3 regions of the Rhodoferax sp. LS1R11 genome follow, and region 1 is predicted to be linked to each of the others. Evidence: predicted binding sites of a transcription regulator. Region 1 holds the regulator's gene; each other region holds the start of a gene.
What was found. Region 1 encodes FNR, which switches genes on or off when oxygen is low (the NO sensors DNR and NnrR bind a similar motif). Its sites were predicted from a motif close to TTGATNNNNATCAA; they were not measured.

Region 1 (3,274 bases):
CTGCCCTCAAACGGTGTACACCGAAATTTTTCTCTGGATAGAAAAAAAAGTGGAAGGTGACCGTTCTGCGCGCATGCGTCGTGACGCCAAACCTTGGTCGGTGGACAAAGTTACGCGCAAAAGCACCAAACATTTTCTTTGGCTTGCGGTGGCCCTGTGGACGGGCTTTACCTTTGTGGGCTATTTCACGCCCATCAAGGAACTGGGTGTTGAATTTCTGCAGATGAGCATGAGCTCCTGGGAAGTTTTCTGGACATTCTTTTACGGTTTTGCCACCTACGGCAACGCAGGCTTTATGCGCGAGCAGGTTTGCAAACACATGTGTCCGTATGCGCGCTTCCAGAGTGCCATGTTTGACAAAGACACGCTCATCGTTACCTATGACAGCGAGCGTGGGGAGCCACGGGGCGCCCGGTCCCGCAAGGCGGACCCCACAACGCTGAACCTGGGTGCCTGCGTGGATTGCAGCCTGTGTGTGCAGGTGTGCCCGACCGGTATTGATATACGCAAGGGCTTGCAGTACGAATGCATTGGTTGCGGCGCGTGCGCGGATGTGTGCGATACCGTGATGGACAAAATGGGTTATGCGCGAGGTCTGGTCAAGTACACGACCGAAAACGCCATGAACCAGCACTGGACCAAGGCGCAAACCTGGCGCCATGTGTTTCGACCCCGGGTGTTGATCTACACGGCCATTCTGGCCACCATTGTGGTGGCCATGCTGGTCAGCCTGTCCATGCGCTCGCCCTTCAAGGTGGATGTGGTTCGTGACCGCGGCGTCATGGCGCGCATTGTGTCGGGCGGAAAGATTGAAAACGTGTACCGCCTCCAGGTCATGAACGCCACCGAGTCGGCCCAGCATTACAAGATTGCGGTCACCGGGTTGACAGGTTTGGCCGTGAATTCAGAAAGCATGGTGATGGTTGAGGCCACCCAGTCGCGCTGGATTGCGGTACGGGTTCAGGCGCCTTTTGATGCGGCTGCGCCCGGTTCTCATCCCATTCAGTTTGAAATTGATTCGGTGGATTCACCCGGGCACGTGTCTGAAAAGTCTGTCTTTCTGGTTCCTCAATAAGGATTGGTCATGAAAAAAAATACCATTGATGCAGGTGCACCCTGGTGGAAGTTCGGTCATGTGTGGCTGGTGGTGGCAGGCCCCGTCATTGTGGTGGTCGCAAGTTTCATCACCTTGTACCTGGCCATCACCCGGCCCGAGCAACTGGTATCGGAAGACTATTACCAAAAAGGCATTGAAATCAACAGGACGCTGGGTAAGGACGGGAATGCCGCCAGCCTGGCACCCGCGCTGCAGGCACGTAACCACGCTCAGACGGGTGTGGTACCCATGCCTGCGCCGCCAGCGGTCAAACCTTGAGCCCGATTACGGTTAACGCAGTTCTCAAAGGATTTTCTCCATGCGCTCACAACGATTGATGTGGATTGTTTGGCCGGCCTTCATGGTGGCCTGCATCCTGGAAGGTCTGGTGTTTGCGATGATTGATCCGCAAGATCTGCACTGGTTTGGTCAGCCCGTGGCACTGTCGCGGCAAGGGGTTTACACCGTGGCATTTTTTTTGTTCTGGGGTGTGGTCATGGTCTCTGGCGCCCTGACCACGCTGTTGTCGATGTCACCGTTTGAAGTCAACCGCTGTCCCATGCCCAACGAAGCGCGCCCGGATGCCTGTCCCAAGCAGGGTTCCTGCTGAACCCGCTTCTTGTATCGGTCTAATTGCAGGCCTTGGGGTTGACGATCTCTTTGAGCGCGTCGGTGTTGAGAATCTGCACATGGCGTTGTTTGACCTCGACAATGCCGTCGGCTACAAACTTGGAAAAAGTGCGGCTGACGGTCTCCAGCTTCAAGCCCAGGTAGCTGCCAATTTCTTCACGCGTCATGCGCAGAATCAGCTCTGATTGAGAAAAACCACGCGCATGCAGGCGCTGCACCAGGTTCAGCAAAAAGGTGGCCAAACGCTCCTCGGCCCGCATGCTGCCCAAGAGCAGCATGACGCCGTGTTCGCGCACGATTTCGCGGCTCATGATTTTGTGAACATGGCGCTGCAACGCGGAGACTTCCCGGGACAGTTCTTCAATCCGGTCGAACGGCATGACGCAGACTTCTGCATCTTCAAGGGCAACGGCATCGCAGGTATGGTGTTCATTGACGATGCCATCCAGACCAATAACTTCCCCCGCCATTTGAAAACCTGTGACCTGATCCCGGCCATCTTCTGAGGCAACACAGGTCTTGAAGAACCCGGTGCGGATGGCGTACAGATTGGCAAACTTTTCACCATTTCGAAACAGTGTGGTGCCGCGTTTGACCTTGCGCCGTGCCGCCACGATCACATCAATGCGGTCCAGTTCGTCCGAACTGAGGCCAATCGGCATGCACAGCTCCCTCAAGTTGCAGTTGGAGCAGGCGACTTTGATGGTTTCAGGATTCATGCGAATGATTTTGGCACCAAATGGCCTCCAGCCCTGATGTGTGTCAAAGATTAAGGCCCATGAATGCAGCAATTTTTGATTTGAATCAAGAATCCAATTGGGTGCTTGAGGCACATTCGTCAGCATTGTGAAGGACTCCCCATGACAGCCGTCGTTGCTGAACCTATTTCTGAAGACCTGTTGCGCCGGTTTGATGTGTCCGGGCCCCGCTATACGTCCTACCCGACGGCGGACCGCTTTGTGGAAGCGTTCGCCGCAGACGACTACACCCAGGCGTTGAAGCTGCGCCGATCAGGTGCGGCGGGCATGAGGACGCCTTTGTCCCTGTATGTCCACATCCCCTTTTGCGAATCGCTTTGCTACTACTGTGCCTGCAACAAGATCATCACCAAGCACCATGACCGCGCCACGTCTTATCTGCGTTATCTGAGTCGTGAGGTGGATCTGCACACCGCACAACTGGGTGTCGGGCAGACCATTACCCAACTGCATTTGGGGGGCGGAACACCGACCTTCTTGTCGGATGACGAACTGCGTGAACTCATGGGCATGCTGCGTCGCAACTTTACCTTTGCCTCGGGGGGCGAATATGCCATTGAGGTTGATCCGCGCACGATTGACGCCACCAGGCTCGATACGCTGGCGGAACTCGGCTTCAATCGGTTGAGTTTCGGTGTTCAGGACTTCGACCCGGCGGTGCAAAAAGCGGTACACCGGGTACAGCCGGTCGAGCAGGTTTTTGCCTTGGTGGAAGCGGCTCGCCAGCGCAACTTTGATTCCATCAATGTGGACCTGATCTACGGCTTGCCCCAGCAAAGCCCGGAGTCGT
Region 2 (3,274 bases), on a different contig from region 1:
ACGGACATCGGTGGTTCATTGCGCCTGCCGGCGGGCTGGTGCGGCATTTTCAGCCTCAAACCCAGCCTGGGCCGTGTGCCGATTGACCCGCCCTACACCGGCCGTGCGGCAGGCCCCATGACGCGCACCGTGAGCGATGCGGCGCTCATGATGCAGGTGCTGGCACAAGCGGATCCCCGCGACAGCATGAGCTTGCCCGCGCACACCATTGACTGGAACGAATTTGACCAAGGCGCGGGCGTGTTGCGTGGCCTCCGGATAGGCTTGATGATGGATGCCGGTTGTGGCCTGCCGGTCGAACCCGAAGTTCGTGCCGCGGTCGAGCGTGCGGCCTGGTTGCTTGAACGCGCAGGCGCCCTCGTGGAACCCATGGCGGCGTTCATGACCCCGGCCATGCTGGAAGGCATGGACCACGCCTGGCGCATGCGCTCGCACATCGACTTGTCAGCCCTGTCAGCGGAGAAAAAAGCCACCGTGCTGCCCTACATTCAGCAATGGGCAGACAGTGCAGCCAGCATGACCGGTCCGCAAACCTTTCAGGCATTCAGCCAGTTTCATGCCACCCGCGTGGCGTGCGTGAGGGCCTGCCAGGCATTTGACTTTGTCATCTCGCCCACCTCGCCCATGCCGGCGTTTGATGCCGAACTCCCATCCCCCACGAACGATCCGCTGCGGCCACTGGAACACATCGGCTTCACGGTGCCATTCAATATGTCAGAACAACCGGCGGCGTCCATCAACTGTGGCTACACGTCCAGCGGCTTGCCGATTGGCCTGCAGATTGCGGGACAGCGTTTTGATGATTTAGGCGTGTTGCGGGTGGCCAGGGCCTTTGAGTTGCTGCGGGACCCACAACGACCTTGGCCAACACCCCCTGTTGGCTGAAAAACAGAGGCCGCAAAAACAGAACTAGCGCCCCTCGGGCTTCTCCAGCGCGAGCGCCTCCCGCTGGGCGAGCCTGATTTGATCGTAGGTGGGCTGCGCAGGCATCCCCCCCAAATGCTGGGTATCAGCCCACGTGATGATGCGCGGGGTGTCGCCGTCCATGCGAACCCGGTTCAGCCCGGCGTTGGGGATGACGCTCTGGCGTGGACCGGACAGCGGCAACTGATGGGCCGTGCGATAAATCATGTCCAGCACACCACCGTGCGTCACCACCAACAGCGTCTGCTGCGGATGGGCCTGCGCCAAACGTCGCAGGGACGCCATCACGCGGGCATGAAACTGCCGGGTGCTCTCGCCACCATCAAACGCAAAATCAGGGTGAAACTTGATCCACTGGGCCCAAGCCTCGGGGTGCTGCACTTGGATATCAGGTGCCCGCATGCCATCGACCGCACCAAAGTTTTGCTCCCGCAAGGCGGGCTTCAACACCAGATCGCCCGCAAACGAATGCAGGCGTTGCTGGCTGATGGGCAAAGCCGTTTGCTGCGTGCGCGTCAGGTCGCTGCTGAGCAGCAGATGCGCCCCCTCGCCCGCCAGCCTCAGACCCAGACGCCTCGCCTGCTCATGCCCCACAGCATTGAGAGGTGTGTCCACCTGCCCCTGAAAACGCAGTTCTCGGTTTGCGTCAGTTTCACCATGGCGGATGAGGATGAACTCGGTCATGACCTGTGCGGGTCACTCCCCGATGTCGTCGTCCATCGGTTCTTCAGCCGCCTTGACAATCATCACCGGCACGCCTGACGCATGCAGTACCTCGTTGGACACCGAACCCAGGAGCGCACTGCGCAAGCTGCTCATGCCGCTGGCCCCCATGACCACCAGATCGCATTCAAAGCGCTCCAGAATATCAATCAAGGTGTGCGCAGGGTCGCCGGATGCCACTTCGCATTCATAAGGAATCGCCGCCTCTTTCAGCAAGACCTCGGCCGCTTCCAGCGTGTGGGCACCGGCGGCGGCACTCACTTGCTCGATCACCTGCGGGTCATGCGCCACCACCAGCTCATACAGGGTGGCAGGCTCCTGGACATTGGCCAGCACCACGCTCGTGTCAAGACCGGCTTGCGCCATGCGAATGGCGAAGCGGACCGCCTCCAGAGAAACCGCAGAACCATCCACGGGCAGTAGTATTTTCATTTTGTGCTCCAACTTGAATGTGACATCGAACACATCAAGCGTAGGGCACCTGCACCGCGTACCGCTTGAGGTAAGTCAATATACGCCTGTCTTGGCGGGCGCGGCCTGATGTGAGGGCTCTGCCCGGCTCACGGCTTAGCCACGGTTCGCACTTTGGCCATCAGGCGCTCGTTCACCACGGGGGAAACAAACTTGTCCACTTCGCCCCCCAGCGTGGCAATTTCCCGCACAAAGGTGCTGGAGACGAACTGGTATTTGTCACTGGGCGTCAAAAACACCGTTTCCACGTGGGGCATCAGGCTGCGATTCATGCCTGCCAACTGGAACTCGTAGTCAAAGTCGGTCACGGCGCGCAGGCCGCGCACCATGGCCTTGGCGCCTTGCGCCACGACAAAGTCCCGCAGCAGACCCGAAAAACTGGCGACTTCCACCTGCGGGTAATCCTTGACGGCTTCGCGGGCCATGTCCATGCGCTCGTCCAGCGAAAACAGGGCTTTTTTGTGGTGACCCGCGGCCACCGCCACGATGACGTGGCCAAACAGTTGCGTCGCCCGGCGCACGATGTCTTCATGACCCAGCGTCATCGGGTCGAAAGTGCCGGGGTAAACGGCGATCACGTTGTTGGCCATGGTGTGTCTGCAGGTCGGTTGAGGGAGAAGCGGGCTAGCCCGCGCGCTTGAGCAAATGGGCGTGCACGGCGCCCGCCTTCAGGTGGCGGTGAACGGTCAGGCCGGCACTCTCCAATTGGGCATCCGTCCACAGCGTGGGCGCTTCCAGGTAGACAAACCCATCCAGCGTGACCGCACGACCGGCTGCCAGCACAGCGCCTTCAAACAACGCCGAGTCAAACGGCGGGTCAACCAACACGAGGTCCATGCTGGCCGCGTCCATGTGCTTGATGGCAGCGATGCCGTCGCCGCGCACAATTTGGGTGGCACTGGCCTGGAGCTGGGTCTGCACGCGCTTGAGTTGCGCGACCAGGGCCGGGTCCTGCTCGACCAGCGTCACCTCTTTGGCACCGCGCGAGGCGGCTTCAAAGCCCAGGGCCCCGGTGCCGGCAAAGGCATCGATGCAGCGCCAGCCGGTCAGGTCCTGGCCCAGCCAGTTGAACAGGGTTTCGCGCACCCGGTCCGGAGTGGGGCGCAGTCCGGGGCGGTCGGCCACGGCGAGTTTGGTGCGTTTCCACTGGCCGCCG
Region 3 (3,274 bases), on a different contig from region 1:
CGATGGAAATCAGCTCGGGTTCCAGGCAGAGCGAGAAGATGCGGGCGTTGACATTGCCGCTCGCACCCGCCATGGCCTTGCCACGCAAGGGCGCGTAGACATGGATGTTGCCATCGGCGACCACTTCGGCCCCCTGGTTGACCATGGCCAGCACCACAAGGTCGGCGTTGCGGGCATAAATTTTTTGTCCCGAGCGCAAGGGCTTGTCAATGACCAGGGTACCGGGACCAGGCACTTCGCGAACGATTTCGCGTACGGCCTCTGTCAGTACGGGCTGGGTTACAGGCACCTCAACCGGCGCACGGGCCCGGTGCACTTCAACCGGCGCTTCAACAAGACCCACCGCCAGCGCAGCAGCCATCCACGCGGGACTGGCACCCCGCACAGCGACGGGTACCAGACTGCAGAAACGCAGTACCTTGAGCAAAGGCACGATGTCTTGCAACGGCAGATCAGGCGACAGCTGGGAAAAATCAATGACGAGTGCGTCATTGTCGAAAAATTCAGGGTTTTCACCATCTGCACCGTATTGCTGCAGCAAGTCTTTGGCCATGACAAGCCAGTCACTGGTCTTGAGCATCAGCGCGACCAGAGGCAACTGGGCACTTTTTATTTCAAAAGTAGCCTGTGTTGGTCCGGACGGATTACCAGCAGAAGTGACAGCCATGGAGGAAAGAAAAACCAGTGAGCAAGGACGTGAAAGTGAACAACCGCCTGGCGGGACCAGCGACCCGTTTGGCTTTGAGCGTTTTGAAAGCTCGACAGTGCCCGAATTTTACTTGATTGCTTATGGAAAACCCGGAAAACCAGAACCTTCTTTGCAGGGCGGCTCCAGCAGACAACAAGCGGAATTTAAGGCGACTTATTTTGTGTGCGAAGTTGTCTTGACTTATCTTCTATATTCTTTAAATTTAAGATAGTAGTAGTAGATAAGGGTTGCCCTGTTGTGTGGACAAGGGTTTTTTATCTATATAAATCATCGACTTACATACAGTCAACCCATGTGGGTGACTCTGCTTTTCATTTGTACCCGAAACTGGGATAAGTTTTTAAATTCTGACTGACCTGTGGATAAGTACAAGATTACAAGAAACATATGCACAGGTTTATTAGTTGACGCAACGTGATGTTCTTGTGTATAGAGCGGCGACTTGCCTGTTGACTCTCCTGACAGGGCTTTGATCTGCATCAAGGTCATTTCTCAAGTGCCATGCCATGCTTGAAAAAACAACAGGAGACAGACCATGGCCCACGAGAGCATTCGGATCATTCGCGATGAACACGCGGCCTTGGCGGCCATGTTGCGTTCACTGGACCTGATGGTGAGGCGGGGACCGGGAGATGGCCCGGAAGTCTTTTTTGATGTCCTGCGGGCCATGCTTTTTTATGTCGATGAGTTTCCGGAGCGCCTGCACCATCCCAAAGAGTCCAAGCTGCTGTTTCCGCGGGTGCTCAAACTGGCGCCCGAAACCCGCGAGACGATTGAGCATCTGGAAAAAGACCACGCGCATGGCGAATCTGCCGTGCGAGAGTTGCAGCATCTGTTGCTGGCCTGGGAACTGATCGGTGATTCAAGGCGCGTGGCGTTTGAGCAGGCTGCCAAGCGTTATCTGGACTTTTACCTGGAGCACATGCGGCTTGAAGAAAGCGTCATCCTCCCGGCGGCACAAAAAGTGCTCAATGACGCCGACTGGAAAGAACTGGACGCCGCCTTTGCCACCAACTGCGATCCGTTGACGGGCAATTACCCGCGCGATCCGGCCTATGACCGCCTGTTTACCCGCATCGTCATGCGGGCGCCTTCCCCCATTGGTCTGGGCAACCCGTAACCCGTAGTCGCTGACGGGGTCATCAGGTACCTCGTTTTGGCGTTGTACCGCAAAATGCAGGCATTCATGCCTACGTTGTCCCCATCCTCCCAAACCCCCATGCGCCAGCTGGTCTGGCTTGCCTTGGCCTTGTCCACCAGTGCGGCCCTGTCTTTGGGCATCACCCGTTTTTCCTACGGCTTGTTGTTGCCGCCCATGCGGGCTGATTTGGGTTGGTCTTACACCCTGGCGGGGGCGATGAACACGGTCAACGCCCTGGGCTACTTGCTGGGTGCCCTGGTGACGCCGCGGCTGTTGCAACGCTTTGGTGCGGTGCAGGTCTTGCTGGCGGGTGCGGTGCTGGCCAGTGTGTTCATGGGTTTGAGCGGCTTTGTGACGGCCACCATGCCCTTGCTGGTGCAGCGCCTGCTGGCGGGGATGGCCAGTGCCCTGGTGTTCATTGCCGGCGGTTTGCTGGCGGCGCGGCTGGGCACTTTGCAGCCCGCGCGGGGCGGCTTGTTGATCGGGCTGTATTACGGTGGCACGGGTTTTGGCATTGTGTTGTCGGCTTTGCTGGTGCCGGCCGTGCTGGAGGCGGCCGCAGCGCAACCTCATGGTTGGGCCTGGGCCTGGTGGGCGCTGGCCTTGGTTTGCGCGGCTGTCACAGTTTTGTTGCTGTGGCCAGCAAGAGCCTTGCGCCATTTGACACCTCCGGTAGCAGCCGGTAACGTGCCGCCGCTTCACTTCACCTGGCGGCCGTTTGCGTTTGCCCTGGCGGGTTACGGCATGTTTGGCGTGGGTTACATCGGTTACATGACTTTTGTCATTGCCTTGTTGCGTGAGCAGGGGGCCAGCGGGGCGGCGGTGACGGTTTTTTATGCCTTGCTGGGGGTCGCGGTGGTGGCGTCGTCACGCATCTGGGCCAGGCTGCTGGACCGCTACAAGGGCGGTCAGGTGTTGGCTCTGCTGTGCGCATTGCTGGGCTTGGCGACTATTCTGCCGGCCTTGACGTCGGCCTGGCCCGTCATTCTGGCTTCAGGCCTGTTGTTCGGCGCGGTTTTTCTGTCACTGGTGGCTTCCACCACCGCACTGGTGCGGCACAACCTGCCGCCAGTGGCATGGGCCAAAGGCATCAGTGCGTTCACCATTGTGTTTGCGTTCGGGCAGATCGTGGGCCCGACCATCGTGGGCTGGATTGCCGACGGCCCGGGCGGCCTGGCCCGGGGCCTGGTGTTTTCGGCGTGTGCGCTGTGGATCGGGGCCGCACTGGCGTGGCGCCAGCGGGCCCTGTAGCCGCCTCAATTACTTGATCAGGCCCTCGGCCTTCATGGCGTCGACTACGCCAGGGCGCGCACCCACGCGGGCACGGTAGGCGAGCAGGTTGGGGTAGACCGACAAGTCCACACCCACGTACGGAGCCCAGTTGGTGACCGTGAACAGGTAGCCGTCAGCCACCGTGAACGTGT

Region 2: the regulator FNR is predicted to act here: its motif matches at 2,145-2,158, upstream of AC097N_RS05025 (universal stress protein).
Region 3: the regulator FNR is predicted to act here: its motif matches at 1,179-1,192, upstream of AC097N_RS10740 (hemerythrin domain-containing protein).

What each region holds. Positions count from the first base shown of each region.
Region 1 is NZ_JBWMAW010000006.1:84,712-87,985, reverse strand. Features, by position in the region: gene ccoG (cytochrome c oxidase accessory protein CcoG) at 1-1,075, shown strand, start outside; gene AC097N_RS09470 (FixH family protein) at 1,085-1,375, shown strand; gene AC097N_RS09465 (hypothetical protein) at 1,416-1,706, shown strand; gene fnr (fumarate/nitrate reduction transcriptional regulator Fnr) at 1,726-2,445, opposite strand; gene hemN (oxygen-independent coproporphyrinogen III oxidase) at 2,587-3,274, shown strand, end outside.
Region 2 is NZ_JBWMAW010000003.1:69,490-72,763, reverse strand. Features, by position in the region: gene AC097N_RS05035 (amidase) at 1-885, shown strand, start outside; gene AC097N_RS05030 (histidine phosphatase family protein) at 910-1,608, opposite strand; gene AC097N_RS05025 (universal stress protein) at 1,621-2,079, opposite strand; gene coaD (pantetheine-phosphate adenylyltransferase) at 2,208-2,708, opposite strand; gene rsmD (16S rRNA (guanine(966)-N(2))-methyltransferase RsmD) at 2,743-3,274, opposite strand, start outside.
Region 3 is NZ_JBWMAW010000007.1:131,417-134,690, forward strand. Features, by position in the region: gene minC (septum site-determining protein MinC) at 1-667, opposite strand, end outside; gene AC097N_RS10735 (hypothetical protein) at 666-920, shown strand; gene AC097N_RS10740 (hemerythrin domain-containing protein) at 1,245-1,829, shown strand; gene AC097N_RS10745 (YbfB/YjiJ family MFS transporter) at 1,896-3,101, shown strand; gene gstA (glutathione transferase GstA) at 3,111-3,274, opposite strand, start outside.